4 regions of the Agrobacterium sp. 16-2014-1-2a genome follow, and region 3 is predicted to be linked to each of the others. Evidence: riboswitches for the same ligand, from Rfam matches in the RefSeq annotation. Region 3 holds a riboswitch; each other region holds the start of a gene.
What was found. Region 3 has a riboswitch for cobalamin ahead of ACQZ45_RS04935 (CbtB domain-containing protein). Riboswitches for the same ligand answer to the same signal wherever they lie in the genome.
Positions count from the first base shown of each region.

Region 1: it holds a riboswitch for cobalamin, as region 3 does, so the genes downstream of both, bluB (5,6-dimethylbenzimidazole synthase) here and ACQZ45_RS04935 (CbtB domain-containing protein) in region 3, are expected to answer to the same signal.
Region 2: it holds a riboswitch for cobalamin, as region 3 does, so the genes downstream of both, ACQZ45_RS11940 (ABC transporter substrate-binding protein) here and ACQZ45_RS04935 (CbtB domain-containing protein) in region 3, are expected to answer to the same signal.
Region 4: it holds a riboswitch for cobalamin, as region 3 does, so the genes downstream of both, nrdH (glutaredoxin-like protein NrdH) here and ACQZ45_RS04935 (CbtB domain-containing protein) in region 3, are expected to answer to the same signal.

Region 1 is NZ_JBNWBX010000001.1:197,277-204,582, forward strand. Features, by position in the region: gene ACQZ45_RS00995 (LTA synthase family protein) at 1-315, opposite strand, end outside; gene ACQZ45_RS01000 (NAD+ synthase) at 547-2,226, shown strand; gene ACQZ45_RS01005 (hypothetical protein) at 2,230-2,826, shown strand; gene ACQZ45_RS01010 (VOC family protein) at 2,867-3,244, opposite strand; gene ACQZ45_RS01015 (TolB family protein) at 3,437-4,267, shown strand; cobalamin riboswitch at 4,396-4,581, shown strand; gene bluB (5,6-dimethylbenzimidazole synthase) at 4,680-5,396, shown strand; gene ACQZ45_RS01025 (DUF2865 domain-containing protein) at 5,466-6,566, opposite strand; gene ACQZ45_RS01030 (NADP-dependent malic enzyme) at 6,702-7,306, opposite strand, start outside.
Region 2 is NZ_JBNWBX010000003.1:63,902-71,207, reverse strand. Features, by position in the region: gene ACQZ45_RS11955 (2-hydroxyacid dehydrogenase) at 1-134, opposite strand, end outside; gene argE (acetylornithine deacetylase) at 159-1,283, opposite strand; gene ACQZ45_RS11945 (GNAT family N-acetyltransferase) at 1,495-2,373, shown strand; cobalamin riboswitch at 2,413-2,648, shown strand; gene ACQZ45_RS11940 (ABC transporter substrate-binding protein) at 2,814-3,845, shown strand; gene ACQZ45_RS11935 (FecCD family ABC transporter permease) at 3,842-4,870, shown strand; gene ACQZ45_RS11930 (ABC transporter ATP-binding protein) at 4,867-5,667, shown strand; gene ACQZ45_RS11925 (pseudoazurin) at 5,664-6,146, shown strand; gene ACQZ45_RS11920 (class I SAM-dependent methyltransferase) at 6,320-7,144, opposite strand; gene ACQZ45_RS11915 (ABC transporter substrate-binding protein) at 7,258-7,306, shown strand, end outside.
Region 3 is NZ_JBNWBX010000001.1:972,945-980,250, reverse strand. Features, by position in the region: gene ACQZ45_RS04960 (metallophosphoesterase) at 1-209, shown strand, start outside; gene ACQZ45_RS04955 (helix-turn-helix transcriptional regulator) at 321-1,046, opposite strand; gene ACQZ45_RS04950 (LysE family translocator) at 1,180-1,809, shown strand; gene ACQZ45_RS04945 (c-type cytochrome) at 1,925-2,359, shown strand; gene ACQZ45_RS04940 (c-type cytochrome) at 2,446-3,366, shown strand; cobalamin riboswitch at 3,458-3,682, shown strand; gene ACQZ45_RS04935 (CbtB domain-containing protein) at 3,849-4,031, shown strand; gene ACQZ45_RS04930 (CbtA family protein) at 4,042-4,758, shown strand; gene ACQZ45_RS04925 (hypothetical protein) at 4,763-5,077, shown strand; gene ACQZ45_RS04920 (type 1 glutamine amidotransferase family protein) at 5,181-5,747, opposite strand; gene ACQZ45_RS04915 (GNAT family N-acetyltransferase) at 5,769-6,257, opposite strand; gene ACQZ45_RS04910 (MerR family transcriptional regulator) at 6,463-6,876, opposite strand; gene ACQZ45_RS04905 (hypothetical protein) at 6,973-7,306, opposite strand, start outside.
Region 4 is NZ_JBNWBX010000001.1:1,764,186-1,771,491, forward strand. Features, by position in the region: gene recF (DNA replication/repair protein RecF) at 1-708, opposite strand, end outside; gene ACQZ45_RS08800 (alpha/beta hydrolase) at 865-1,977, shown strand; gene nrdF (class 1b ribonucleoside-diphosphate reductase subunit beta) at 2,006-2,980, opposite strand; gene nrdE (class 1b ribonucleoside-diphosphate reductase subunit alpha) at 2,997-5,186, opposite strand; gene nrdI (class Ib ribonucleoside-diphosphate reductase assembly flavoprotein NrdI) at 5,174-5,572, opposite strand; gene nrdH (glutaredoxin-like protein NrdH) at 5,585-5,806, opposite strand; cobalamin riboswitch at 6,063-6,286, opposite strand; gene ACQZ45_RS08825 (nucleoside triphosphate hydrolase) at 6,418-7,047, opposite strand; gene ACQZ45_RS08830 (ATP-binding cassette domain-containing protein) at 7,044-7,306, opposite strand, start outside.

The DNA.
Region 1 (7,306 bases), 780 kb from region 3:
AAGCGGCGCAACGGCGATGAGCGACAGGTAACGGCGGCCGAGGATGGAATCCAGCGCTACGAGCAGCAGCAGCACGGCGGCGATGGTGGTCATGCCGGGGCGGGCGGATGAGGTGAGGAAGGTGCCGACATCAACTAGCGAACCGCGGGCGATCCATTCCAGCGCGACGACAAGCACGACCGACGAAAATGTCAGATTGGCAAGCGTGTAGGCCTTACCCGAAAGCTTGGAAAGGCTCCGCGTCCATGCAGGCGAAAAGACAAAATCAGCCTTTTCGGAAGCCGTTGTTTTTGGCGCCGAATTTCTCAAACTCATACTCCGGTATTACGAGGCGACACCGCGCAATTCGGGGAGGTGAATCGGGGCGTCGCAAAACTGTCATGTAACTGTCACATAAGCGCGATGAACGCGACATGAACTTTGCGGAGTGTGGCCGGTGCGGTGATAACCTTAGCGTGAATGCCGGTTGCGGCTTCATCCTATCAAGGTGGTGCGGCATGCAATTGCCGCGTTGCGGAGCGGGCACGGGCGCGGTATTGAAAAGCCATGAGCGACAGACACGACATCAAAAACCATCTTCGAATTGCCGTCGGGCAGTTCAATCCGACTGTTGGCGACGTGGCGGGCAATCTCGCCATGGCGCGTGAAGCACGGGCCGATGCGGCGACGCAGGGTGCCGATCTCCTGCTTCTGACCGAGCTGTTCATATCCGGCTATCCGCCGGAAGACCTGGTATTGAAGCCGGCTTTTCTGAAAGCGTGCCTGAAGGCCGTGGAAGAACTGGCGGCGGAAACCGCCGATGGCGGGCCGGGCGTCGTCATCGGTTTTCCGCGTCAGGGTGAAACGGGCCGGCACAATTCGGTTGCGCTTCTGGATGGCGGCAGGATCATCGCGCTGCGTGACAAGATTGACCTGCCGAATTACGGCGAGTTCGATGAAAAACGTGTTTTCGCCGAAGGTTCGATCTCCGGTCCCTATAATTTCCGCGGTGTCAGGATCGGCATTCCGATCTGCGAGGAAATCTGGAACGATATGGGTGTGTGCGAAACGCTTGCCGAAAGCGGGGCGGAAATCCTGCTGGTGCCGAATGGTTCGCCCTATTATCGCGGCAAGCTGGATGTGCGCCATCAGGTGGCGCTGAAGCAGGTAATCGAAAGCGGCTTGCCGCTGGTCTTCGCCAATCAGCTTGGCGGGCAGGACGAGCTGGTTTTCGACGGCGCGAGCTTCGGTTTCAATGCCGACAAGACCCTTGCCTTCCAGATGAGCCAGTTCGAGGCGACCCTTGCCGTTACCGATTGGAAACGCACCGCAGAAGGCTGGCGCTGTGAGAGCGGTCCTTTCTCGAAAATCCCTGAAGGCGAGGAGGCGGATTACCGCGCCTGCATGCTGGGCTTTCGCGATTACGTCAACAAGAACGGCTTCAAGAGCGTGGTTCTCGGCCTTTCCGGCGGTATCGATTCGGCGATCTGCGCTGCGCTTGCTGTTGATGCGCTGGGCGAAGAGCGGGTGCGCTGCATCATGCTGCCCTATCGTTACACCTCCGAGGATTCGCTGAAGGACGCAGCCGATTGCGCCAGGGCGCTCGGCTGCCGTTACGATATCGTGCCCATTGCCGAACCGGTGGATGGGTTCCTTTCGGCGCTTTCGGAAATGTTCGAAGGCACGGAAGAAGGCATTACCGAAGAAAACCTGCAGAGCCGTACACGCGGCACCATTCTCATGGCCGTTTCCAACAAGTTCGGCTCGATGGTGGTGACAACAGGCAACAAGTCGGAAATGTCGGTGGGGTATGCGACGCTTTATGGCGACATGAATGGCGGTTTCAATCCCATCAAGGACCTCTACAAGATGCAGGTCTACGCCATCTCCAGCTGGCGCAATTCCCATGTGCCGCCGGGCGCGCTCGGGCCATCCGGCGAAGTGATCCCCGCCAATATCATCTCCAAGGCGCCATCCGCCGAATTGCGACCCAACCAGACAGACCAGGATTCGCTGCCGCCCTATCCGGTGCTGGACGATATTCTGGAGTGCCTGGTGGAAAAGGAAATGTCGGTCGAGGAAATCCTCGCGCGTGGCCATGATATCGCGACGGTGCACCGGATCGAGCATCTGCTCTATCTCGCCGAATACAAACGCCGCCAATCCGCGCCCGGGGTGAAGATCACCAAGAAGAACTTCGGCCGCGATCGCCGTTATCCGATTACCAACCGGTTTCGGGATCGGTAGACTGTGGAAATAGATGATCTGCCTTATGAGAAAATAAAATCTCTTCTCAAGGAGGATCACATTGAGATTTCACTCAATCTCCGCATTGGGGCGTTATTCTTAATAATCTATGAGAATTTGAAAGAGCTAATCACCGATAAAGTGAAGAGCTTTTTTACAAATGAATGGGAAATCGTTGATGGCGAATTGGTCGGGAAACCCGATTCTAAATTTGGCGAAATAGTAAGAGGAAAGAGTGTTTTCCGAGCTTGTCGAGATTTCCACCTCGAACTTGGAGCGATTACAATTGAAGATGATGAGTTAATCAGTCGATTTTCGAAATATCGAGGTGAGGTTGCTCACGAGCTTTATGCGTTTTTATTAGATGATAAGAAGACCGGTCTCGATATCGAGTTATTATTTGAGGCTAATCGTCTCGCAACCAAGATTGATCGCTGGTGGATTTTGGAGTTCGAAATGGCGATCGATTCTGAGTTCATCACCGAGAAAATCGATGAAGACCAAGTGATTTCTGGGAGACAACTTTTTATTAATCAGCTCATACGTGTAGCGCTAAAAGATGTTTTAGATTCTGCCGAAAAGGCGACAAATGAGACTTAGTAAGTGACGCGAGGAAAGCCCGCGCCACTCTTCACTCACCTTAAATAACCTGCCCCACATCGATGCGGTTACCATCCGGGTCTTCGAAAACGAAGGCCCGCAGGCCATAATCCTTGTCCTGCAGACTTTTGATGATGCGAAGCCCGTGGCTTTTGCAAAGCGCGTGCAGCGCGTCGGCGTCGCTGACCAGCATATGCGCCACATTGAAGGGGGCCGGTTTGTGCGTCGACTGCAATGTCAGGTGCAACTCGGCATTACCTTGTTTCAGGATCATGAAACCGACAGGGTTGCCGTTTTCGAAGGTCTTTTCGAAGCCCAGCACACGGACATAAAAGTCATGGGCCTTCTCGATATTCTTGACAGGAAGCATTGCGGCGATCCGACCGAAGCGGATGCCGTGATCGGCGATGTTGTTCATCGCGGAACCTCGGATCTGGGAGAAACGGGCAGGGGTGCGGGCGGTGCCGGAACGCTGCTGTTTTTTCCTATTTGAATTTGCAGGGCGGTGCCTGCGGCAATAGGATCATAATCACGGCGGTGGCGGATGCAAACGGAATGTTTGTGCCATTCAACGCTCCACGCCAGACGATCGACAGGCCCGGGAGGCAGCATGCGCAGTTCCATCGAAATCTTCAACATCCGCACTCGGCAGATGCGGGTGGTCTGGCAGACGCCGGAGCTGTTCGAGGCTCCGAACTGGTCGCCGGACGGGAAATACCTGCTTCTGAACTGCGATGGCCTGCTTTACCGCCTGTCACTTGCCGGCGACCCTTCGCCGGACAAGGTCGATACCGGCTTTGCGACAATCTGCAACAATGACCACGGCATTTCGCCTGACGGTTCGCTTTATGCCATTTCCGACAAGGTGGAGTTCGGCAAGAGTGCCATCTATCTGCTGCCTTCGACGGGCGGAACGCCGCGTCTGATGACTAGGAACCTTCCGTCCTACTGGCACGGCTGGTCACCGGACGGGAAAGGTTTCGCCTATTGCGGCATTCGCGATCAGGTTTTCGATATTTATTCCATGGACATAGACAGCGGCGTTGAGACACGCCTTACCCATGGTGAGGGCCGCAATGACGGGCCGGATTATTCGCCGGATGGAGAATGGATCTATTTCAACTCCAGCCGCACCGGCCAGATGCAGATCTGGCGCGTGCGGGTGGATGGCTCGGCCGTCGAGCGTATCACCGACAGCGTCTATGGCGACTGGTTCCCGCATCCGTCTCCCAGCGGTGACAAAGTCGTCTTCGTCTCCTACGACGCCGATGTCTTCGACCATCCGCGCGACCTCAACGTGCGCGTGCGGCTGATGGATATGGATGGCGGTAATGCCGAAACGCTGTTTGACCTTTTCGGCGGGCAGGGAACGATGAATTCGCCCAACTGGTCACCGGACGGGGATGAGTTCGCTTATGTGCGGTATTTTCCCGTTGGGTGATGCGGTAGGGAGTGCTTCAGCCGGCGCGCGTCTGCGAGGCGGCTGAAGGCCGCAATACGCAGGTGAGGTGGCCACGGTCACATTGCCGCATCGCTGCGCAAGATACTTGTATTTGCAATCTTTGTTGCTCATAAGCTTCTTCGTCAGGTGCCTGCCCTTTAGGGCGGGAGAATCGGGAATCCGGTGCAAGACCGGAACGTGCCCAGCGCTGTGAGGCGGATGCCCTTTTTCTTGATGCCACTGAATCCATTCGGGAAGGCGAAAGTGGGCGGATGAAGCCGAGTCAGAAGACCGGCCTGACAGGATAGACCAGACCGCGTGGACGGCGGCAGGTTGTTGCAGCAGCGCGTCGTGCAGGCGAAAACCGGAGCCGGTTTTCGTGGCGGCGCGCCAGCATTGTTGGGGATAGACGATGCCGACCGATCCACTCGCGACCAGTTCGCTCGACGCCGATGCATTCGATCACGCGCTTTCGCCCGCCTACCCGTTTTCCGAGGGAGAGCGAGAGGCGATCTACCGTGCCATCGAAACCCGCCGTGATGTGCGCGACCAGTTCCTTCCGGATCCATTGCCGGAAGATGTGGTCGAGCGCCTGCTGAAGGCGGCGCATTCCGCGCCCTCGGTCGGTTTCATGCAGCCGTGGAATTTCACGCTCGTCACTGACGGTGCGGTGAGGCAGGCAGCCTGGGTTGCCTTCAGCCGCGCCAATGGCGAGGCGGCGGCGATGTTCGAGGGGGAGCAGCAGGCGCTTTACCGCAGCCTCAAGCTTGAGGGCATCCGCAAGGCGCCGCTTAGCATCTGCGTCACCTGCGATCCGACGCGTGGCGGCAAGGTGGTGCTGGGCCGCACCCACAATCCGCGCACCGATGTCTATTCCACCGTCTGCGCCATCCAGAACCTCTGGCTTGCAGCGCGCGCCGAAGGCATCGGCGTCGGCTGGGTCAGCATTTTCCACGATAGCGACATTCGCACCATTCTGGAGATCCCCGACCACATCGAGATCGTCGCCTGGCTATGCCTCGGCCGCGTCGATAAACTTTACACCGAGCCGGAACTGGCGGTGAAGGGGTGGCGCCAGCGCGTGCCGCTGGAGGAGCTGGTGTTTCGCAATCGCTGGGGTGGACGGTAAAGAGAAGACGCGACCGCCTTGTGAGTGAGACAGAGCGTTGCCAACTCCATACCGTGTGCCTGATGGGAGCTATTGCTGCGGCTGAATGCCCTTCAGCGCCGGGTTCTTCAGGTCGATCCGGCCTGTCTGGTCGGGCAGGAATTTAGGGCCGATGACGCGGACCTTGCTGTTGTTCGGGTCATAGTCGCGTTCCGGAACCGGTTGTTCCGGCGGCTTTGCGGCCTGCTGCAGTTCGGTGGGTTTTTTGGGGGTGTCACCTTGCGGTGATGGAATGGTCGTGATGCTGGAATAGGGTTTCTCAGCTTCCGGCCGCGCAGCCTCCTGCTGCTTCATCTCCTCGTGATAGGCGGCCATGTTGCAGGCGCAGCCTGGGGCTTTCGTTGAGGCATTTCGATAGGCAAAGGCGGTCGGCAGGTCCTTGTAGGGCTTTCCTGTTTCAGCCGAGACCATGTCAGCCGTTTCCTGCTCCGTCATGGAGTGGAAATAGAGCTCCGTCTGCGTACCCGGGCACATTTTCTGGCATTGTTCGGCCTGCGCACGGAAATCGAGCGGCGAGGCATTGGAAGCGATCGGGAAAAACGAGCCGTCGCAGGTGCGCACGCACAGCGTCCTGAGCCCGCCTTCCGCAGCGGCATTGGGGTAGGGCGAAAGCCCTGCCTGTCCCGGCGGATTGCTCTGTTCGCCGAAGGCGTCGGGGTAACGTGTCACATCGGGTGCCGTCAGCTGGCGCGCTTCCGTTTCAGGAATGGCGCTGCAGCCATTGGCATCGAGTGCGGCGAGAATGCGCTGGCGTCTGATGTCGCCATCATCGCTGCCCTGGGCCGCCATGGCATAGTCGCGGTCACGAATGATGGCATCGCGTTCGCTCTGCGCATCCGCCATCGCGTCGCTGATCTCCGCGCAGAGTTCGGCATTCGGGCTGCCATAAACGGTGACGCTTGCGGATGAACAGCCGTAACGGCGCAGATCGTTCCTGATCCTGCGGATCTCGATGTTCTGGCGGGTGAGCGCATTGGCGTAACGCCGTACCTCGGCGGTGTTGCCGATGACACGCGGCGGTTCGCGCAGCTGCGCATAAAGCGTATCGCAGACCTGATCCGCGAAAGCAGCGGCCGGGGCGATGAAAACAAGGGGAAGCAGGAGGCCGATAATGCTGCGGCGCCGGGTCAATGGTGCGATCCGTTCGATGTCCCCGGCCGGTGGCGAGGGTGTTATGCTTCGGGAAATCCGTGTTTCAGGAAGATAACATAAGCTGTTGCCGCAATGCGGCAACAGCATGTTCAAAACTGCGTTAATGCGCCTTCATCAGACCGAAGGGTGCGATGCCTGCACGACGGCAAAGGCCGCCATGTTGACAACGCCGCGCGAGGTGACGCTGGGCGACAGGATATGGGCGGGAAGTGCCGTGCCAAGCAGGATGGGGCCGACATGCAGGCCCTCCGTCAGCGTGCGGGTGACGCCGAGCGTGATGTTTGCGGCATCGAGGTTCGGGAAGACCAGCAGGTTCGCTTCGCCGGTCAGCACGCTGTTGGGCATCGCGCGCTTGCGCAGCGCTTCCGAAAGTGCCGAGCCGCCCTGCATTTCGCCGTCCACTTCCAATTCGGGTGCCGCTGCCTGCACGATCTTCAGGGCGCGGCGCATCTTGCGGGCGCTTTCCGAATCGCGCGACCCGAAATTGGAGTGGCTGGCGAGCGCGATCTTCGGCGTGATGCCGAAGCGGCGGATTTCCTTTGCCGCGAGAATGGCCATTTCAGCCACTTCTTCGGAGGTCGGATCGTTGTTGACGAAGGTGTCGGTGAGGAACAGCGCGCCCTGCTGGGTGATGAGCAGGCTGAGGCCTGCGAAAGAGCGAACGCTTTCCTGCTTGCCGATGATCTGGTTCACGTCGCGCAGGTGCCGGTCGTAACGGC
Region 2 (7,306 bases), on a different contig from region 3:
GTGATGAGGTAACGGACTGCGTCGGGATCGACAGTTGACGCATCCATCGAAAACGGCAGATCAGGCAGTTCTGCAGCTAGAGCCTGCCGGAAAATCTCGCCGCGCTTGGCGTCGGAATTGAAGAGAAAAGTCATCTGAAATCTATGCTTCCCGAAGGTTCAAGCCGCACAGCGGCTTGCGAGTGTTTCCAGCATCGACTGGCAGGCCGAAAGTTCGCCCGTCGTTATGAACTCGTCCGGCTTGTGGGCGCGGCCGATATCCCCTGGTCCGCAGATGATGGCGTCGATGCCCGCCGCCTGGAACAGCCCCGCCTCCGTGCCGTAGCTGACGGCGGCGAGACAGGGGGTGCCGGTCAATTCCTCCAGAAGCAGAACAAGCGGAGCATTAGCTGCTAGCGAAAGCGCCGGATAATCGCTCATAGGCGTCCATTCGATATCGACACCCTTTGCTGCAAGAGCCTCGACGCTTGCGCGAACCGGCCCGAGCAGTTCAAGCGGCGATATGCCGGAAATCGCCCGTGCTTCCAGCTCGATGGCCGAGAAATCGGGGATGATGTTGATCGCCTGGCCGCCCTTCATCGTGCCGATCTGCAGCGAGGAGTAGGGTGGCTCGAAAGTCGCTTCAAAGGGGCCTTTCGTCAGCTCATGTGCCGTCTCCACGGCCTTTGCCATGATACCGGTCATCAGGTGAATGGCATTAACCCCCTGATCAGGCCGGGACGAATGGCCGGAACGGCCACGGATGGTAATGCGAGCTGCTGCTTTGCCCTTGTGTGCACGAACCGCCCGCAAATTGCTGGGCTCGCCGATGATTGCGCCCGCCGGTGCGGCGCAAAGTTCAGGCAATCTGGCGAGAAGATGTGGAACGCCACGGCAACCCGCCTCCTCGTCATAGGAAAAGGCGATATGCACGGGACGTTTCAGCGCCCTGCGCGAAAATGCAGGCGCCGCGGCGAGAACCGTGGCCAGAAAACCCTTCATGTCGGTGGTTCCGCGCCCGTAGAGACGATCATCTTCCGCCCGCAGTGTAAAGGGATCGGAAGACCATTCCGGCTCGCTGGCGGGTACGACATCCATATGGCCGGACAAAACATAGCCGGCGCGATCGGCCGGGCCGAAGGTGGCGAAGAGATTGGCGCGGTCGCCCTCCGGTCCCGCAAGCAGCGATACTTTCGCGCCGTGGCTTTCAAGATAATCGGCGATCCAGCCGGCAATATCGCCATTGGCGGTTCCAACGACCGACGGGAAACCGACGAGACGCTCAAGGATTTCGATTGCGTTCAATGGTCGTCTCCGCTGACCGGATTGTCATCCCGAAAGCTTAGAATGGACTGCGACGTTTATCTGCTGAAATGCGAATGATTTCGGTAGATTGTTGTGACCTTCCAGTGCTTTCAGAAAATTCGTGCTGGCGTAACCGGCTACCGTCGGATGTCGTGGGCTAGGCCGGGACCGGATGAAGGTTGTGAGCCGTAGGGGATGAGGGCCGTTGGTTATGGACCTGCTCAAAGTCGATAGTTTCGAGCTGCGGACCGTGGATATCGCGGACGTGGATGCCGATCATCTGCATGCACTCTCCATGGCCGTCGGATGGCGATATCACGCGAATGAATGGTGTTTTCTGCGGCAATGCGGCGTGGGTCTCGCCGCGCTCGATGAGATCGACCGTGTTGTCGCAACCGCGATGCTCTTTCCCTATGATCAGGGGTTTGCGACGCTCGGCATGGTCATTGTTTCGCCCCGTTTGCAGGGGCATGGCGTAGCACCATGGCTTGTGCAGAAACTTGTCGCAAAATTCCCCACTGTCTCCCTGCGGTTGAACGCGACGGGAGCGTCGCGGCGGTTGTTTTCAAGGTTGGGTTTTGCCGGTGATACGGAAAAAGTATATCTGTTCCGGGGAAGGGCGAATTGCCTTTTCGAGATACCGCCGCCCGGCAGAAAACAACGAATAGAGCCGTTATCCGCAGGTCATCTGACTGATGTGGTGGAACTAGACCGGGCGGCTTTTGGCGTTTCGCGCCGGAACGTTTTGCAGCGACTTTTGACGCAGAATGCGGGTTACGGTGTGTTTGAGGCGGACCGTCTTACCGCTTTTGCGCTGCGCCGTGCGGCGGGGCGGGGCCACATTATCGGTCCGGTCGTTGCGGGTGCGGACATCGATGCGATTGCGCTCGTAAGGCGGCATTTTACCGATCTGGACGATGAGCTGGTGCGTCTCGACACCATCAGCGACAACAATCTCTTTATTGATTTTATTGCGCAATCCGGCTTGGTGGTGATTGAAACCCTTACCACCATGTCCAAAGACGCGCCGCAACCGGCGCCTTCCGGCGCTACAAAAATTTTCGCGTTGGCGGGTCCGTCTTTGTGTTGAGCTGCAGCACTATCGCAATTGACGCCCCGGCGCTTGCCCCTTATGTCAGAAAGCGACGGTTCCTGAAGCCGAAGGGCAAAGGGATTAATAGGGAACATGGTGCGGGTGATTTCTATCGCCCAATGCCGTGGCTGCCCCCGCAACTGTAAGCGGATTGCCGTTCATCCTCGTGACGCCTGAAAAGCGTCATGCCACTGCACCCTTCAAGGTGCGGGAAGGCAGATGAACGGCGTATATTCGTGAGCCAGGAGACCTGCCGTCATAATATTGACCATCGTTACGGGCGGGGATGCCCGGAAGAGGAGCTTATTATGACCTTTCCGTCCGCGGAAACGTATTTAGAGTCCCGTTCTCCATCTCCACACTTGTTGTCGCTCTGTCACTACGCGTTTTGACGCGCGGCCTGCGGATCACGCCACTTTATTTAGACTGGAGAACATATGTTTCATTTCAAACGCCTGCCGGTTTCCGCCGGTCTTCTGGCTGTCGCATTAGCGGCCTTGCCCGCCGGTGCCGCTCAGGCTGCCGAAACCGCCTATCCGCTGACGATCAATAGCTGCGGCCACGAAATCACCTTCAAGCAGGCGCCCGCCCGCACAGTATCGGTCGGCCAGAGCACGACCGAGGTTCTCTATCTGCTCGGCGTGGCCGACAAGGTGGTAGGCACGGCGCTGTGGATCGGCCCGGTTCTGAAGGGTTACGAAGACGCCAATGCCAAGGTGGAGCGGCTTGCCGACAATGATCCGAGCTTCGAGGCGGTGGTTGGCAAGAGGCCGGACCTCGTGACGACGCAGTTCCAGTGGCAGATCGGTCCCGAAGGCGTTGTCGGAACACCGGAGCAATTCGCCGAACTCGGTATTCCCGTTTATACTTCGCCTGCCGATTGCATGGGCAAGGACAATTCCGGCGGCGGCGACGGCGTGCGCAAGTCCGTTTTCACCATGGACCTGATCTACCAGGAGGTCCGCGACCTTGCGAAAATTTTCAACGTGCAGGATCGCGGCGAGGAAGTCGTTGCCGACCTGAAAAAGCGTGAGGAAGCCGCCCGCGCCAAGATCGCTTCGGCGAATGGCAAGATTTCAGCAGTCTTCTGGTTCTCCAGCGCTGAGCTGGATATCGATCCTTACGTGGCGGGCCGCAATGGTGCGCCGGGTTACATCATGTCCGCGCTCGGGCTGAAGAACGTTATCGAAAGCGATGAGGAATGGCCGACTGTTGGCTGGGAAACCATCGCCAAGGCCAATCCGTCCGTGATCGTTGCCGGCAAGATGGACCGCCGGCGTTTCCCCGCCGATGACGTCGCCGTCAAGCTCAAGTTCCTCGCTACCGATCCGGTTGCCAGCATCATGCCCGCCGTCAAGGCGGCCCATGTCTTCGAAATGGACGCGCAGGCGATGAACCCGACCATCCGCACGATCGAAGGCATTGAAACGCTGGCCGAGGCGATTTCCACAGCCGGTCTCGCCAAGTGAACGGTCTTTCCGTCAATCTTGGCAGGGCGGGTCTGGCTTTTGCCGCACTCGCCCTGCTGCTCGTCGCGCTGATGGCCGGTGCGGCCATCGGCGAGACTGCCATTCCGTTCGACGTGGTGGCAAAGACCATTGCCAATCGTGTCTTCCATGCGGGTTATCCGCTGGAGCCGCTGGATGAGGGCATCGTCTGGAGTTACCGCCTCAGCCGCGCCGTTGTTGCCGCGTGCTGTGGCGCCTCGCTGGCGCTGGCCGGTGCGGTGCTTCAATCACTTCTGCGCAACCCGCTCGCCGATCCCTATATCCTCGGTATTTCCGCAGGCGCCTCAACCGGGGCCGTGGCCGTGGCGCTTCTGGGCTTAGGGGCGGGGTTCCTGACGATGCCGGCCGGCGCCCTGATCGGGGCTTTTGTGGCTTTTTCGCTTGTCAGCCTTCTGGCGGTGCGGACAGGGCACGGCAACAGCGCCATCATCCTGGCGGGGGTCGCCGGTTCGCAACTGTTCAACGCCATGACGTCGTTCATCGTCACCAAATCCGCCAATGCCGAACAGGCGCGCGGCATCATGTTCTGGCTGCTGGGCAATCTTTCGGGCGTGCGCTGGCCGGATGTCTGGCTGGCTTTGCCCGTCAGTATTGCGGGTCTTGGGGTGTGCCTCTGGTACGCACGCGCGCTTGATGCTTTCGCTTTCGGCGGTCAGGCAGCAGCTTCGCTCGGTATTCCGATGCGCCGGGTCTATGCGGTGCTGATCTCGGTTTCGGCGGTCATGACGGCAGTCATGGTGTCGCTGGTCGGTTCCATCGGCTTCGTCGGTCTCGTCATCCCGCATGCGGCGCGCATCTTCGTTGGCGTTCGCCACGGCATGTTGCTGCCGGTGACGGCCCTGACCGGTGCAATTTTCATGATCATCGCAGATATCCTCTCGCGCACCGTCATTCCGGGGCAGGTGCTGCCGATCGGCGTGATCACTGCGCTGGTCGGCGCGCCCGCCTTCGCCTTCATTCTCGGGCAGAAGAGAGGCCGGTCATGAAATTATCCGCCCACGATCTGCATTTTCATGCCGGCAATCTCGACATCGTGCGCGGGGTTTCGCTGGAGGTCGCCCCGGGCGAGTTTCTGGGTATCATCGGGCCGAACGGTTCGGGCAAAAGCACGCTGCTTTCCATGCTGGCCGGCATTCGCATGCCGCGTCGGGGTCATGTCATGCTTGGTGAGGAACGGCTTGCCACATTCGGGCGGCGCGAACTTGCCCGCAGGCTGGCCTTTGTGGAGCAGCAGGCCGAAACCACCGAGCGCATCAGCGCGCGACAGGCCGTGGAACTGGGGCGCACGCCCTATCTCGGCCCGCTTTCCGCATGGTCGCCAAAGGACGACGCCATCGTCGATGCGGCGCTCGGAAATGTCGATATGGCGGACAAGGCCGAGCGAAACTGGCATCACCTTTCCGGCGGCGAACGCCAGCGCCTGCACATTGCCCGCGCATTGGCGCAGGAGCCGCATATTCTGCTGCTGGACGAACCGACCAACCATCTCGATATCGGCCACCAGATCGGCCTGCTCGATCTGGTGCGCAGGCAGGGACTGACGGTTGTGGCGGCGCTGCATGATCTCAATCATGCCGCCATGTTCTGCGACCGCGTCGCCATCATGCATCGCGGTGAAATGATCGCTGTCGGCCCACCGCGCGAGGTCCTCACCTCTTCGACCATCGCCGATGTGTTCGGGGTGCAATCCGTCGTCACCACGGATGAAAGCGGATTTTCACATATTCGTTTTCTGCCGGCCCACGGTGCGGCCGATCACGCAAGGAAAGCAACGGCACGATGATGAAATTGAAAAGACTTGCAAATCTCCGCTTTTGCGCCCGACAGCTTTGCGTTTCCGCGGGACTTGCCATGGTTGTGGCCACAGGGTTTTCCATTCAAGCCGGAGCCGAGACCTTCGAGGTGAAGATGCTGAACCGTGGCGAAAAGGGCTCAATGGTGTTCGAACCCGATTTTCTGGAGATCGCTCCCGGCGACCGCGTGCGCTTCGTGCCGAGCCACAAGAGCCATAATGCCGCGACGATCGATGGTATGGTTCCCGAAGGTATTGAAGGTTTCAAAAGCCGGATCAACGACGAATTCGAGACCGGCTTCGAAAAGCCAGGCTTTTACGGCATCAAATGCTCGCCGCATTACGGCATGGGCATGGTCATGCTGATTAAGGTGGGGGACGCGGTTTTGCCGCAGAGCTACAGGACGGTAGAGGTCCCAGGCCGGGCGAAGCCGCGCTTTGAGGAGCTATTCGAGCGGGCGGAAAAATGAGGTCCCTGCATCGCGTTTTCATGCGTCATGCCGGACTAGATCCGGCATCCAGCCACGGCGCGTCTGCACCGTGAGAAACTATTATTAAGCGATCAAGGACTTGGTCGCACTGGACCCCGGATCACATCCGGGGTGACGGAGAGCTGGGCGGCAGCTTGGTGGCTTTGGTCGCCCTATCCCTTGCCGGACGTGTGCGGCTTCACAGCGCATACTGCATAACGGTGCTGCAATCCCCGCAAGATGCCTTTCAGCAGACTGAAATTTTTTGCCTGGGCACGATGAATGGCCTGAAGTTCCTGATCGATGGCAACGGGCTCGAAGCCGGTTTCACGCAACAGCGCCGCAACGTCACCAGCTCTTGCACCCTGTGAAAAATAGACCCGCGATAGAATGCTGTTGAAGGTGTTTTCCGGATCCGCCGGCTTGTGCGGCTGGTCCGGCTTCACAAGGCCGATGCTTTCCAGACCCGCCGCCAGCTTCTTGACCAGTCTTTCGCGCCAGCCGGTGTTGACGAAATCGCCATCGACGATCAGCAGGCGTCCGCCGGGTTTCAAGACACGGAACCATTCGGCAAAGCTTGCCTTCGGGTCAACCAGCGTCCAGACCAGATGGCGGGTGATGATGACGTCGGCGCTTTCGTCCGGCTCCATCGTGTTTTCGGCGTCGCCGACAAAAAAGCGGATATTGCGCCCGCGGGTTTTCGCCTTCGCCCTTGCAAGCTCCAGCATGGTTTCCGACCAATCCATGCCGGTGACCTGAAAACCGAGATCGTCCATCAGGTGCGAGATAACGCCGGTGCCGCTGGCCAGATCCAGCGCCTTGCGGCCTTCTCCCTGGCCCAGATGCTTCAAAACCAGCGCGTGCCAGGCCTCGCGCTCTTCTTCGGAGAAAATCTCATGACCCGGGGAAAGGTCGAAAGTCGCGGCGCGGCCGGACCAATAGGTTTTGATTTCGTCTCTCAGACTGTCGTTTTTGCCATAGTGGATAGTGTCGATCATCGGTCTTCAGCTCACATACCGGTCAGTTAAGAATGGCTCTAAAACATAAAACTTGACTAGTATAGTCAGAAAATAATACAGCCGCGCCAGTCAACACTGGAGAGCAATATCCGATGCGCATCTCAGCCAAATCCGCGGCACTTGCCCTTGGCCTTCTCGTAT
Region 3 (7,306 bases):
TCGCATGGTTCAGCGGCCATAATCATGAGGGCAATTACGGGGTGCAGGGCAACACTCACTTCGTCAACTTTAAGGGCATGGTGGATACGCCCGACCAGAACACCTTCGCCATTGCCGATGTGTTTGCCGACCGAATCGTCATCCGCGGTTTCGGGCGGGAGGAGGATAGGGTGCTTGAGCATTTGCGGCATAACGCTGCCGTGCTTTGAAGTCAGCACCACCCTCTCAACCGTCATTACTGTCCCTGTCACAGGAATGACGGTTGAGACGGGGGCCCCGACACAGAACGAAGGTTGAAAGACGCGCTAAATCAGTTGCTTTTACGCGCCGGCTTGATTCGTCGTTCGTTCCGAAGTCCCAAGCTGATTGCTCTGCCAGCCGCTCATCCACAATTGCCGCAACCTTTCGCCTTCCATCTTGAAAAAGCTGCCGGTTGTCTTGCAGGTCAGAACGCGGTCGGAGCGGAAATTGCGGATCGCTTGCCTGAGTTCGCACCAGGCGACGATATTGGTCGTCTCCGAATAATAGATCGTGGCGATGGGCCGGATCTGTCGCCGGGTCTCGGTGCCGGTTTCATCGCCATAGGTTATGTCCAACCGCTCCTCGTCGCGCACCGCCCGCCTGACCATGGCAAGATCGACGCCGGCGGGTGAGGGCGCGATGCTGCCCCAGGCGTGCAGGGCATTGGCCGACAGGGTTTTCGACAGGGGTTCGGGCAGGGATGCGGCAATCTTGTCGCTGACCTTTTTGGCCGCCTGCCGCAATTCGGTATCGCCCGTGCGCGCGACCATGGCGAGCGCAAGCACGATCGCCTCCGTCTCCTCGATGGAGAACATCAGCGGCGGCAGGTTGAAGCCGGGACGCAGGATGTAACCGACGCCGCGTTCGCCTTCGATCGGTACGCGCATGGTCTGAAGGGCCGAAATATCGCGATAGACCGAGCGCACCGTGACCTCCAGTGCCTCGGCAATGGTCTGCGCGGTGATCGGCCTGCGCGCCACCCGCAGGATCTGGATGATCTCGAACAGTCTCGATGCCTTGCGCATTGCCGTTTTTCCCGGTGGTTTCCCAACGCAACTGACACAACGCTGTCAGTTGGATTTTCCTATAAGCAGCAAAACACATTGAGAAACATGAGTTTTCCCGAATGTGTCGCAAACTGTTTTGGGAGATACTGACATGAGTTACGCCGAAAATCTCTGGCTTTTCTTTCTGGTCCTGTTCGGCATCATCATCCTGCCGGGCATGGATATGCTGTTCGTGCTGGCAAGTGCGTTGACGGGTGGCAAAAGAACCGGGCTTTCCGCCGCAAGCGGCATGAGCGCCGGCGGCATGGTGCATTCACTTTACGGTGCGTTGGGCGTCGGCATGCTTGCCGCCTGGATGCCGTCGCTGTTCCTGCCGCTGCTGGTCGCCGGCGCCGCTTACATGGTCTGGATCGGCGTCGGCCTGATGCGCAGCGCTATCACCGTCAATGGCGATGAGGCGCAGGCGAGCGCCTCTGTCAGAAAGGCGTTCTGGCGGGCCGTGCTCACCTGCCTTTCCAATCCGAAAGCCTATCTCTTCATGATGGCGATCTATCCGCAATTCCTCAAACCCGACTATGGTCCAATCTGGATGCAGGGGCTGGTAATGGGCGCGATGGTGGCCATCACGCAGTTCACGGTCTATGGCGCTCTGGCGCTGACGGCGGATAAAAGCCGGGTATGGCTCGTTTCCTCGCCTGCCGCGACGATTTTCATCGGCCGCGCCGCCGGTTTCATGCTGATTGCCGCAGCCCTGGTTACGCTTTGGGAAGCACTCTCCTAGACTTCTGTTTTCTTGGGGAAATTCACTGCAATGTGACTTCTTTTCGCCATGCGGAAAGGGCATCCTCGCGCCGTTATCGCGCGTTCGGCATCTGCCGGAATCAAGGAGAGAGTGTATGAAACTGAAAACCATCGCGGCGGCCATGCTTTTCGGCTGTCTTTGCGCCGGAGCGGTCTACGCTGCCGGCGAAGTCGAAAAACGTGAAGGCATGATGAAGCAGATCGGCGGCTCCATGGGGGCGCTTGCTGCCATCTCCAAGGGCCAGAAGCCTTATGACGCCGAAGCCGTAAAGGCTGCCGTGACGACCATCAGCACCAACGCCAAGGCTTTCCCCGACCAGTTTCCCCCGGGCAGCGAGACCGGCAGTGCTGCGGCACCCGCGATCTGGGAAAATTTCGATGACTTCAAGTCCAAGGCCGCCAAGCTCGGTGCCGATGCGGACAAGGTCCTCGCCAGCCTTCCCGCCGATCAGGCAGGCGTCACCGCCGCCATGCAGACCCTCGGTGCCGATTGTGGTGCGTGCCACCAGACCTACCGTCTGAAGAAGTGATCCTAATAAGAACGCCGCTTCCCGGCGGCGTTTTTTTCAGCGGGAATGACGCCTGATCTCATCAGGTGATAATGGGGAGAGGGGTCATGGCCTCCATTTGGACGAAGCTCGCGGGCGGGATCGCGGTGGCGGCCATTGCCGGTTTCGGCATTTTCGCCTGGGTGACCGCGCCTGTGCGTCAGGCACCCAGCCACTGGGTGAGCCTTGGCGAGCCGGACCTTGCCAATGGCGAAACGCTGTTCTGGGCGGGTGGCTGCGCAAGTTGCCATGCGGCACCAGATGCCAAGGGCGATGCGCTTTTGACGCTTTCGGGCGGGCAAGCGTTGAAAAGCCCCTTCGGCACCTTCCATGTGCCTAATATTTCCTCCGATCCGCAGCATGGCATTGGCGGCTGGACGCTTTCGGAATTCGGCGATGCGATGACGCGCGGCGTCGGCAAGAACGGCGAACATCTCTACCCGTCCTTCCCTTACGCCTCCTATGCCCGCATGACGCAGAAGGACATCAACGACCTCTTCGGTTATCTGCGGGTTCTGCCCGCCAGCCAGAATGACGCGCCGGATCACGAACTGCCGTTCCCCTTCAACATGCGCATGGCATTGGGCGGCTGGAAATTCCTCTATTTCGATACATCCGCGCCACCCCGCGTCGAGCTTGCCGATGCCAATGCCGAATTGCTGCGCGGCCAATATCTGGTGGAAGGCCCGGGCCATTGTGGCGAATGTCACACGCCGCGCAATGCGCTTGGCGGTTTTCTCGATGGTAAATGGCTGGCCGGTGGTCCCAATCCCGAAGGCGAGGGCCGCATTCCCGATATCACCCCCGGCTCGCAGAGCGTCGGAAGCTGGGAGGCGGCCGATATTGCCAACTATCTGGAAACCGGCTTCACCCCGGAATTCGACAGCGTCGGCGGCTCCATGGTCAAGGTGCAGCAGAACATGGCGCATCTGACGGCCGAAGACCGCAATGCGATCGCCGCCTATCTGAAGGCCATCCCGGCACGGTAGCCCTTTGCCGTCATGCCGGACTTGATCCGGCATCCAGCCGCGGCGCGCAATTCTCACGCCGGCCTGCCATTGACTCCCACCCACACCCATCGGATAACGATCCTGTGATGGTTCCTTCCGGGCGTTCCGGAAGGTGAAAAGGGAACACGATAGGGAGACATCCTCATTCGTGGCTGCCCCCGCAACTGTGAGCGGAGAGCCTGAAACGAAATGCCACTGGTAAGCATCTCGCCGGATATGGGCGAGGGCAATGCCGGGAAGGTGTTTCAGGTTTTGACCCGTAAGCCAGGAGACCTGCCATCACGGAAATGTCCATGCCGGCGGGGTGTCCGGAAGAGCGGAATTTCAGGGTGGTGGTGCTTGAACGTGCCGCCCTGTGTCAGTCTCGTATCCCCGTGGTGAAGTGTATCGCATGCGGCTGCACGGCGTTTGCCGTTCCGCCGCGTCTAAAGGCGCGGGGTCGCGCCGTAAGAGGGGTCACCATGTCCATCAACCAGAATACGGCAAATGCCGCCGTTTCAGCAAAAACGGGCAGCTTCGCGCAATCGCTGACGGCGATCGTGCTTGGCCTGTTCGTCGTCGGTTTTGTCGGCTTTTCGCATGTGGAAGCCGTTCACAACGCCGCGCATGACACACGTCATGCCAATGCTTTCCCTTGCCATTGAGGGGGGAAGCATGTCGTTCTTTCGCAATATCGTTTTTACCGCCGTCCTCGTCGGCATCGTTGGCGGCTTCGCCGTTTCGGCCATGCAGGCTTTCGGCACCACGCCGCTGATCCTGAAGGCGGAAGCCTATGAAAATGCCGGTGGCGAAGCGCCCCACAGCCACGATGCTCCGGCCACGACCGGCGCTGCCGTTCCCGCGCACGAACATAACGAGGAAGCCTGGTCTCCGGCCGACGGCTTCGAGCGCACCGCCTATACGGTCGCCGCCAACGTGCTGACTGCCATCGGTTATGCGCTGGTGCTGACCGGCCTCATCTCGCTGCGCGGCACCGATGCCGGCTGGCGCGAAGGCCTTTTGTGGGGTGTGGCCGGTTTTGCCGCCGTCATGCTTGCGCCGATGATCGGCCTGCCGCCGGAACTGCCGGGCAGCCCGGCGGCCGCGCTTGAGGCGCGTCAAATCTGGTGGCTTTCGACGGTTGCGGCGACCGCAGGCGGCATTGCGCTGATCGCATTCCGCCGCGAACCCTGGGCAATCGTGCTCGCACTGGTGTTGATCGTTGCTCCACATGTGGTGGGCGCGCCCCTGCCGCCGGAAGGTGAACATGCGCTGGCACCGCTGCCGCTGGAACGACAGTTCATCGTCGCCGCCACCGTGACCAGCTTTGTCTTCTGGGCCTTGCTCGGAACATTGAGCGCGTTTTTCCTGAAGCGCTTCCAGCAGGCTTGAAACCATGCAGGGCGCAGCCGAATGGAGTGAGGAACTCGATGCGCTGCGTTTTGCCGTTCCCGGTCACGGCGCTTTCTGCGCCGTGCATCGCCTTGCTTTCAAGGCAGTCCTTGGCGTCAGCCCGGAACGGGAAGCGGCGCTCGCCTATTTTCATGAGAATGAGGCTGCCTTTACGGCCGCAGCCCTTGCCAAGATAAAACGCTCGGCTTTGCCGGCCGGTCGCAGTCTGCATCTCAACAGCCGCGATATCCGCCGTGCGATTGCGGGGGAGGGCGGGGATGTCGCGCTCCGTGTCTGCCGGGTGCTTGATCAGGGGTGATTTGTGATGGTCTCGCGGCTTAACTTCCCCACCACCTCATTCCTGTGACAAGCACAGGAATGAGGTGGGAGGATCAGCAAAACTCTCGACACCAAGGTGAGCCTCACCGGTGCTCCGCCGCGAAAACCTGAAGTTCCGCCTCGGCTTCCGGACCAAAGAGGCCGAGGTGTTTCAGAATTTCCACCGCGAAACTGACGGGTGCACTGCCGGCTGCGGTTACGATGCCGCCATCGCTGACCGCCTTCGGCTGGTCGCGATAGAGCGCTTCGCCGCGATAGGACGGATAGGTCTTGTGAGAGGCGAGCGAATTTCCGGTATGGGCGACGTCATCAAGGGCGCCCGTGCCTGCAAGCGCGCTGGCAGCCGCGCAGATGCCGGCAACCAGTCGGCCCTTCTCGCGAAACCGCTGTACCAGCCCGCCAAGATCGACAGCCGTTCCCTTTTCCCAGCTGAGGCCGCCGGGAATGACGAGCGCATCGATGTTAGCAGGATCAAGCGCGTCATAGGATGTGTCGGGCGTAACGTTGAGCCCGCCCATTGAAACCACGGGCCGGCCGTCCGGGGTTGCGTAAACGATCTCGACGCCGAGATAGCCGCGCGCGGCGGCGGCAAGCAGCGCCGGTTCCCAGTCCGCAAAATCCTGCGCAAGCGCAATGGCAATCCGTGTCATGGCCGTCTCCAAAGGTTGCAATCAGGCGATAGACTGCATGTAGCGCATGCCGGTGACCGGGCGCGGCGCGAAATCCATGCTTTCGTAGAAACGATGCGCGGCGACATTGCCGGTCGTGGCGCTGACGGAAAGATAGTCGCAACCGAGGCGCTTGGCGATATCGCGGGCGCGGGAAACCAGGTGCTGGCCGGTGCCATGGCCGCGGTGACCGTCACGCACGAAAAGATGGTGCAGCTCAAGCCCGCGGCGGCCTTCCTGCGCCCTGTAGAGCGGCAGCATCAGGGCGTAACCGATCAATGCGCCGTCGGCTTCCGCCACCAGCCCATGCACCCAGGGAAGCGGGCCGAACAGGTCGCGTTCCAGTTTCGCCGGCGTAATCGCCGCCGCATCGCCATGAAAGGTGGCAAGCAGGGTGATCATCTCATTGAGCTCAGGCAAATCGGTCTTGCGTGCGCCACGAATGATGACGACGGGCGGTCTTTCCAGTGTAAGGGAACTATCTTCGGTCATTTTTCTGGTCCTTCGGTTTTATCGGTGCCGTCAGGACGCTTGAAAAACAACAAAGCCGCCTGACGGCGGCTTGTTGACAAAATGATCTGTCGAGCCGCCCTTTACAGGTAGGCCCAAAAGTACGAGCAGGAGATGGGTGCGCGTTCGTTGATCATGTCCATGCAATGCGCTCGAATCTGAAATCTGTCAAGCCTGCTGTTTAGCCTCAATGCTCCCCTTCGCACATGCCATGGTCGGAAAGTGCGCGGATGACATAACAATCCTCGATCGAATGACCATGGCAATGGGAGACGATACGTTCCAGCTCATGCTCGAGCTTTTTGAGGCTGGTGATTTTTTCGCGCACATGGGCGAGGTGTTCGGCGGCAATGCGATCCGCACCCTCGCACGGCATTTGCCGGTGCTGGCTGAGCGCGATCAATTCTCTGATGGCGTCTATATTGAGCCCGATATCGCGGGCATGGCGGATGAAAGCCAGCCTTTCGAGATCGGATTTTTCGTAACGGCGCTGGTTGCCTTCCGAGCGGTCTGCCTCGCGGATGAGGCCCATCTGCTCATAATAGCGGATCGTCGGAACCTTCACGCCGGTACGTTTGGACAATTCACCGATGGACAGCATTGCCTTCTCCATATCCTCAAGAGCAGCCGGGACAAGAACGAACCGGATGCTCTAGTCTCTAGAGATATAGCTTTTCAGCCTGCCGTTCAATGGGTGTCAGGCGGCGGCATCCACGCCGAGTGCCTGCGCCAGGGCTTTGAGAACTTCTGTCTCGATGCTGGAGGCGGCGTCAGGCTGCGCTGATGCGGCGATATCTACCGCCGGTTCGGTTCTGGCCTGTGCGCCGCTGTCCAGGTTCCAAAGTGCTGCGGCAAGTCCGGCGGAAACGCTGGCGGCGGCAGGTGCGGCGGAAACGGCAACGCTCTCGGCGCTGGAAATCGCGCGGTGTGCCGCCCGTGTCAGTTCCAGCAGGGCCTCGGTGGTTGCATTTGTTTCCCTAGTCTTTGTCGGCTCAAGGGTCCGGACCGGAGTTGCGTAATAGCTGCTGGTT
Region 4 (7,306 bases), 790 kb from region 3:
CGTGTCGTCCATGAAACCCGAGAGCGCCAGCGCTGCAGAGGGGAAGGCAGCATTGCCGGAACGGCCTTCGATGAGGCTCTTCAAAAGACCCAACATTTCATAGCGCGCGAGCGCCATGGAAATGCCGAGTTCCGCCATCTGCTTCTCGATACCGTCCAGCCAGACCGGATCGAAACGGCCTTCCGAAAGCAGACGGTTGCGGCCGCGCATGGCCTTTTCGAAGTCGCTTGCCCGCCGTCCATGCGCGGGATCGAGCGAGAGCACTAACCGATCGAGAAAACGCCGGCGATCCGAGGATGAACCGGTAAAAAGCCCATCCATGGCAGGCGTCAGCCACAGCACCCGCAGATGATCCGTCAATTCATCGACAGACTTCACCGATGTCCCGTTCAGCCTCAGGCGGCGCGACACTACCTCGCCGTCACCCTCGATCCCGGTTCCGATAGCGACCTCGCCGTCCATGCCGTCGACATCCGCAAAAATCGAAAAACCGGCGGCCTCCGCCCCCACTCGCGTCACATCGGACAGGGTGGCGCGGCGCAGGCCCCTTCCGGGCGAAAGAAACGAAACGGCCTCCAGGAGATTGGTCTTGCCGGAACCGTTGTCACCCGTCAGCACCACGTGGCGGTCATCCAGCGCAAGCGACGCCGCCGCATAGTTGCGGAAGTCCGTGAGTTTCAGCCGTAAAAGCGACACCTTATTCGTCATCTGTACGGCCTAAAACGAACATAGCTGGATAGCAAGGTGGGGAATGCGTCGTCCGCATTGAACATAATGCCACCACACCGCAATCCAGTCTCCAGTAGCAACTTTTTGAGCGGCCGGTTATTTATGCGTGGTCCCTCATTATCGGTAACCCCATCCATGCGCCTGATTTTTTCGCTCCTCCTCGCTTTCAGCCTTCTTTCATCCTGCGCGGGCAGACCGGGGGCGGATGTGTTGCAGGCCATAAACACCAAGACCACCGATACGAAAATCGTGACAGCCTATGTGGCGAGCACGCGGGAGAAAAACAACGAGGCCAAAAAGGGCTTTAGCGCTGGGCGGGCGGCTGAGCTGAATTATGCGCGCTTCGACATTTCCATTCCTCCCAGCCATAAAAGCGGAAATATCGAATGGTCCAAAGGTAAGCCGAACCCGAGCAAGGATTTTGTCGTCACCAAAGCCGATATGCTGACGAAAACGCGCTTCAATTCCGATCTTAGCGACGTCACCCGCTCCGGCAAGCAGATTGCGCTTTTCGTGCATGGCTATAATTACAGCTATCAGGAAGCCTTGTTCCGTGCGGCACAAATGGCAGCCGATGCCAATATGGATGGTGTGCCGCTGGTCTTTTCCTGGCCGTCACAGGCGAGCGTCACCGGTTACGTGGCCGACAAGGAATCAGCGACCTATTCGCGAGACGCGCTGGCCATGGTGCTGACCGACCTTACCAAGCAGAAACCGAAAAAAAGCATTGTCGTGTTCGGTCACAGCATGGGCGGCTGGCTGGTCATGGAAGCGCTGCGACAATTGCGCTTCGAAGGCAGGAACGATGTGCTCTCCAAACTACAGGTAGTGCTGGCCGCGCCGGATATCGACGCCGATGTTTTCCGCAAGCAGATCGAGGTGGTGGGAAGGCTCAATCCGCCGCTCACCATTCTCGTCTCCAAGGACGACCGCGCCCTGAAGGCTTCCTCCATCCTGGGGGCCGATGTCACCCGCATCGGCGCGCTGGATGTGACCGATCCTCAAGTGCAGGAAGCCGCCCTGAAAGAGGGCGTTCAGTTCGTTGACATCTCCAAGCTCAAGGCATCGGATCCGCTCAACCACGACCGCTATGCGGCACTCGCGTCGCTGGTGCCACAACTGGAGGCGAGCCGGAACGGCAACGGCGAAAACGGCATAGGCCGCGCGGGTGCCTTTGTGTTCGATGCTATCGGGGCAACGGTATCCAGCCCCTTCCGGCTTGCGAGCCAGGTCGTGAACCCGCAATAACTTTTGCGGGTTCTTGGCGACAACCGGTTCAGAAATCCCAGTCTTCGTCTTCTGTGGCGACCGCCTTGCCGATGACATAGGAAGAGCCGGAGCCGGAGAAGAAGTCGTGGTTCTCGTCGGCATTGGGAGACAGCGCCGAGAGGATCGCAGGATTGACCCGGCAAGCCTCGGGTGGAAACAGCGCCTCGTAACCCAGATTCATCAAGGCCTTGTTGGCGTTGTAATGCAGGAACTGCTTGACGTCTTCCGTCAGGCCAACGCCGTCATAGAGGTCTTGGGTATATTTGGCTTCGTTGTCGTAAAGCTCAAGCAAAAGATCGAAGGCGAAATCCTTGATCTCCTGTTTTTCCGCTTCGCCCAGACGTTCGAGCGCGCGCTGGAACTTGTAGCCGATGTAATAGCCATGCACGGCCTCATCGCGAATGATGAGACGGATCAAATCGGCCGTGTTGGTAAGCTTGGCGCGACTTGACCAGAACATTGGCAGGTAGAAGCCGGAATAGAACAGGAAGCTCTCCAGAAACACGCTGGCGACCTTCATTTTCAACGGATTTCCGCTATCATATTCGCGCATGATGAGCGCGGATTTGCGTTGCAGGAATTCGTTCTCCTCCGACCAGCGATAGGCGTCATCGACGTCAGGCGTGGAGCAGAGCGTCGAGAAGATCGAGGAATAGGAGCGGGCGTGGACCGCCTCCATGAAGGAGATGTTGGAAAGCACCGCCTCCTCGTGCGGCGTCGCCGAATCCGCCATCAGGCGCACGGAACCGACGCCGTTCTGGATCGTGTCCAGCAATGTCAGCCCGGTGAAGACGCGGATCGTCAGGGTCTGCTCTTCCGGCTTCAGCGTTCCCCAGGACGGGATATCGTTGGAGAGCGGCACCTTTTCCGGTAGCCAGAAATTCGATGTCAGGCGATTCCAGACTTCGAGATCCTTGTCATCCTCGATGCGGTTCCAGTTGACCGCGCGAATACGGGACGCGGGTTTTACGGCAATATTCATTGTCTTGTCCCTCAATTCAGAGCGTGCAGGATACGCAGCCCTGAACCTGCGTGCCTTCCAGCGCCATCTGGCGCAAACGGATGTAGTAGATGGTCTTGATGCCTTTTTTCCAGGCGTAGATCTGCGCCCGGTTGATATCGCGCGTCGTTGCCGTATCGCGGAAGAACAATGTCAGCGACAGGCCCTGATCGACATGCTGGGTGGCCGCCGCATAGGTATCTATGATCTTTTCCGGACCGATTTCGTAGGCATCCTGATAATATTCGAGATTGTCGTTCGAAAGGTAGGAAGCCGGATAATAAACACGGCCGATCTTGCCTTCCTTGCGAATTTCAATCTTCGAGACGATGGGATGGATCGAGGAGGTCGAGTGGTTGATATAGGAGATCGAGCCTGTGGGCGGCACGGCCTGAAGGTTCTGGTTATAGAGGCCGGTCTCCATGACGGCCTGCTTCAACGCTTTCCAGTCCTCCTGTGTCGGAATGGAAATGCCGGCTTTCTCAAAAAGGTCGCGGACCTTTTCCGTCGCGGGCAGCCATTCCCGGTCGGTATATTTATCGAAGTAGTCGCCCGAGGCATATTTGGAGTTTTCAAAGCCCTTGAAGCTCTGGCCCCTTTCAGTGGCAAGGCGATTGCTGGCGCGGATGGCGTGATAGGTCACCGTGTAGAAATAGATATTGGTGAAATCGATGCCCTCTTCGGAGCCGTAGAAGATGCGCTCGCGCGCCAGATAGCCATGCAGGTTCATCTGACCAAGCCCGATGGCGTGGCTCGCATCATTGCCCTTTTCCACGGAAGGGACAGACGAGATGTGGCTCATGTCCGAAACGGCCGTCAGCGCCCGGATGGAGGTTTCGATCGTCTTGCCGAAATCAGCCGAATCCATTGCTGAAGCAATGTTGAGCGAGCCGAGATTGCAGGAAATATCCTTGCCCATATGGCTGTAAGAGAGATCGTCGTTGAACTCGCTCGCCTCGCTGACCTGTAGGATTTCCGAGCAGAGATTGCTCATGCTGATACGGCCGGCGATCGGATTGGCGCGGTTAACCGTATCCTCGAACATGATATATGGATAACCGCTTTCGAACTGAATTTCTGCGATGACTTGGAAGAACTCGCGTGCCTTGATCTTCTTCTTGCGGATGCGACTGTCGGCGACCATTTCCTGATATTTTTCGCTGACGGAAATCTCGGTGAACGGCACGCCATAGACCCGCTCAACATCATACGGCGAGAACAGGTACATATCCTCGTTGTTTCTCGCGAGTTCGAAGGTGATATCAGGGATCACCACGCCGAGCGAAAGGGTTTTGATCCGGATTTTTTCGTCGGCGTTTTCGCGCTTGGTATCGAGGAAACGCATGATGTCGGGGTGATGGGCATGCAGATAGACCGCGCCAGCGCCCTGGCGCGCGCCAAGCTGGTTGGCGTAGGAGAACGAATCTTCCAGCAGCTTCATGACAGGAATGACGCCGGAGGACTGGTTTTCGATCTGTTTGATCGGCGCGCCGGCTTCGCGAATATTGGTCAGGGACAGTGCTACGCCACCGCCACGCTTGGAAAGCTGCAATGCTGAATTGATGGACCGGCCGATGCTTTCCATATTGTCTTCCACACGCAGCAGAAAACAAGAAACCAGTTCACCGCGGCTTTTCTTGCCCGCGTTGAGAAAGGTCGGGGTTGCCGGCTGGAAGCGGCCGGAAATGATTTCATCCATCAGATCGCGGGCAAGCTGCTCGTCGCCACGCGCCAGAGCCAGCGCCACCATACAGACGCGGTCCTCATAACGCTCCAGGTAACGCTTTCCGTCGAAGGTCTTCAGCGTATAGGACGTATAATATTTGAAGGCGCCGAGAAATGTCGGAAAACGGAACTTTCTGGCATAGGCCTCGTCGTAGAGGTCACGGACGAAATTGAAGGAATACTGGTCCAGCACCTCCTGTTCGTAATATCCCTCGGTCACGAGATAATCGAGCTTTTCCCTGAGATTATGGAAAAACACCGTGTTCTGGTTGACGTGCTGAAGGAAATATTGCCGTGCCGCAAGGCGGTCCTTGTCGAGCTGGATCTTCCCATTTTCATCGTAGAGGTTCAGCATCGCGTTCAGCGCGTGATAGTCCAGTCCCGCGTCCAGGTGTTTCTGCGCGGCGGTTACTTGTTGTTTGGCATCCGTGTTGCGCACCGCGCTCGAGGTCAGCGTGTCCAAAATCGTTCCAATCCATGATTGACGTTGGCGACATCTTCCTCCGTGCCGAGAAGCTCGAAGCGGTAGAGAAACGGCACCGCGCATTTACGCGACACGATATCTCCGGCGGATGCGAAAGCTGCGCCAAAATTCGTATTTCCCGCCGCGATGACGCCGCGAATGAGATTTCGGTTTGAGGGCTCGTTCAAAAACCGGATAACCGGTTTCGGTACCGCTCCTTTCATGCCGCCGCCCCCATAGGTGGGGGTGACGAGAACATAGGGCTCCGACACGTGAGGAACGTCTTCCTCGGCGCCGAGCGGCAGGCGAAGCAATCGTCGCCCCAGTTTCTGAAGGAAGCGATGAGTGTTCTCAGACCGGCTGGAATAATAGACGATCAGCCCCATCGCATCGCCTCCTCAGCTGATCGAGCCAATCATGTCCGGACGGAAACCCGCCCAATGGCGCTCGCCGGCAACGACCACGGGAACCTGCATGTAACCAAGGCCGCGAACGCGATCGAGGGCATCCGCATCTTCGGAGATATCGACGATCTCGTAGCTGACACCGATGCGGTCAAGCGCACGATAGGTGGCAGTGCACTGGACGCAGGCGGGTTTGCTGTAAACGGTGACGGTCATTGTTTCCTCTTTCGAAGCCGCTTTTACGCACGGCTCAACATTGCCCGCCTGCAATCGCAAGCGGGTGGCGATGGTTCTGTCATTCTGGCGAGGCGCGCGGCTCAGTCGGCGCAAGATCGCTGTCTACGCCGACGAGCGTAGAAACTTATAAAAATGCACTGGCATGACTTCACCCCGAAGCTTGTTCTGGAGGGGGCAGAAAAGGGCGCACGCAATTCATTTGCGTCATACACCTTCCTTCCGGACACCCCGCCGGTGGACGTTTTCGCTCAAGGCAGGTCTCCTGACTTGCGGGTCAAAACATCCATTCCCACCTTCCCGGAGCTTTTAGCGCCAGTGGCTCAAATCGGAACGACGCTCACCGCTTACAGTTGCGGGGGCAGTTTCGGCATTGCTTCACCATAATGGTGTTGCGCACCGAATTCCCGTCTTAGCTCCCGACGCTTGCGAATCGAAAGAACCTTGAACACCACATATAGTATATGAGGAATTTTTTTCGTCAATAATTAGACATGCGAAAGCCCCACCCTGTGGATCAAAAAGATTCAACACATGGTCAACAAAGGCTTAACGGTGAATGCTCGATGCCGCCTACGGACGGAAGCGGCGGGTTATTCCCAGATATCGATGCGAATATCGGCGGGGCGGGAGTTCTCAATCACCCGCTTTCCGTTGGGAAGATCATTTTCGAACAGTTTGGCGTGAATCTCGGTCGCATCGAGACCATAGCCCTGCCATCTATCCCGCAAGCGTTCCTCGAGCACCGCAACGGATGGGCCTACGAAGACGGTAAGATCGAAGCTGCCGGAAAGCTTCGTCCACGGCGCCTCGTTCAACAGCAGATAGTTGCCTTCGGCAAGGATGAAGCGTGTTTCTGGCGCCATGGCGCGAGCGGAGGCAATGGCTATTTCGCGGGAGCGGTCAAAAACCGGGACAAGAACTTCCTGCCCGCCCTGACGAACTGCGGAGACGATATCAAGAAAGCCGCGCACGTCGAAGGTCTCCGGTGCGCCTTTTCGCGGCAAGAGCCCCCGTTCTTCGAGAATACCGTTATCCATATGGAAGCCGTCCATGGGCAGGACAGCCGCAGCCTCGCCGCGCGCCACGAGGGCACCGCACAGGGCATCCGCCAGCGTGGATTTGCCGGCCCCAGGGGGACCGGCAATGGCAATGATAAAACGAGATTTATCCTCTGCCCGCCGAAGAACGTCTTCGACGATCGTTTCAAGCTTCAACGTCATGCGGCCAGCGTTTCCTTTGGCGCTTCCTTGGCGCCCGTCATGAAGGCGACGGCGTCGGACATGGTATAGTCCTTCGGATTGATGACGCACAAACGCTTGCCCAGCCGATGAATATGAATCCGGTCAGCAACCTCGAAAACATGCGGCATGTTGTGCGAGATGAGAACGATCGGTAGCCCTCGCGCGCGCACATCCAGAATAAGCTCGAGAACGCGGCGGCTTTCCTTGACGCCGAGCGCCGCCGTCGGTTCGTCAAGGA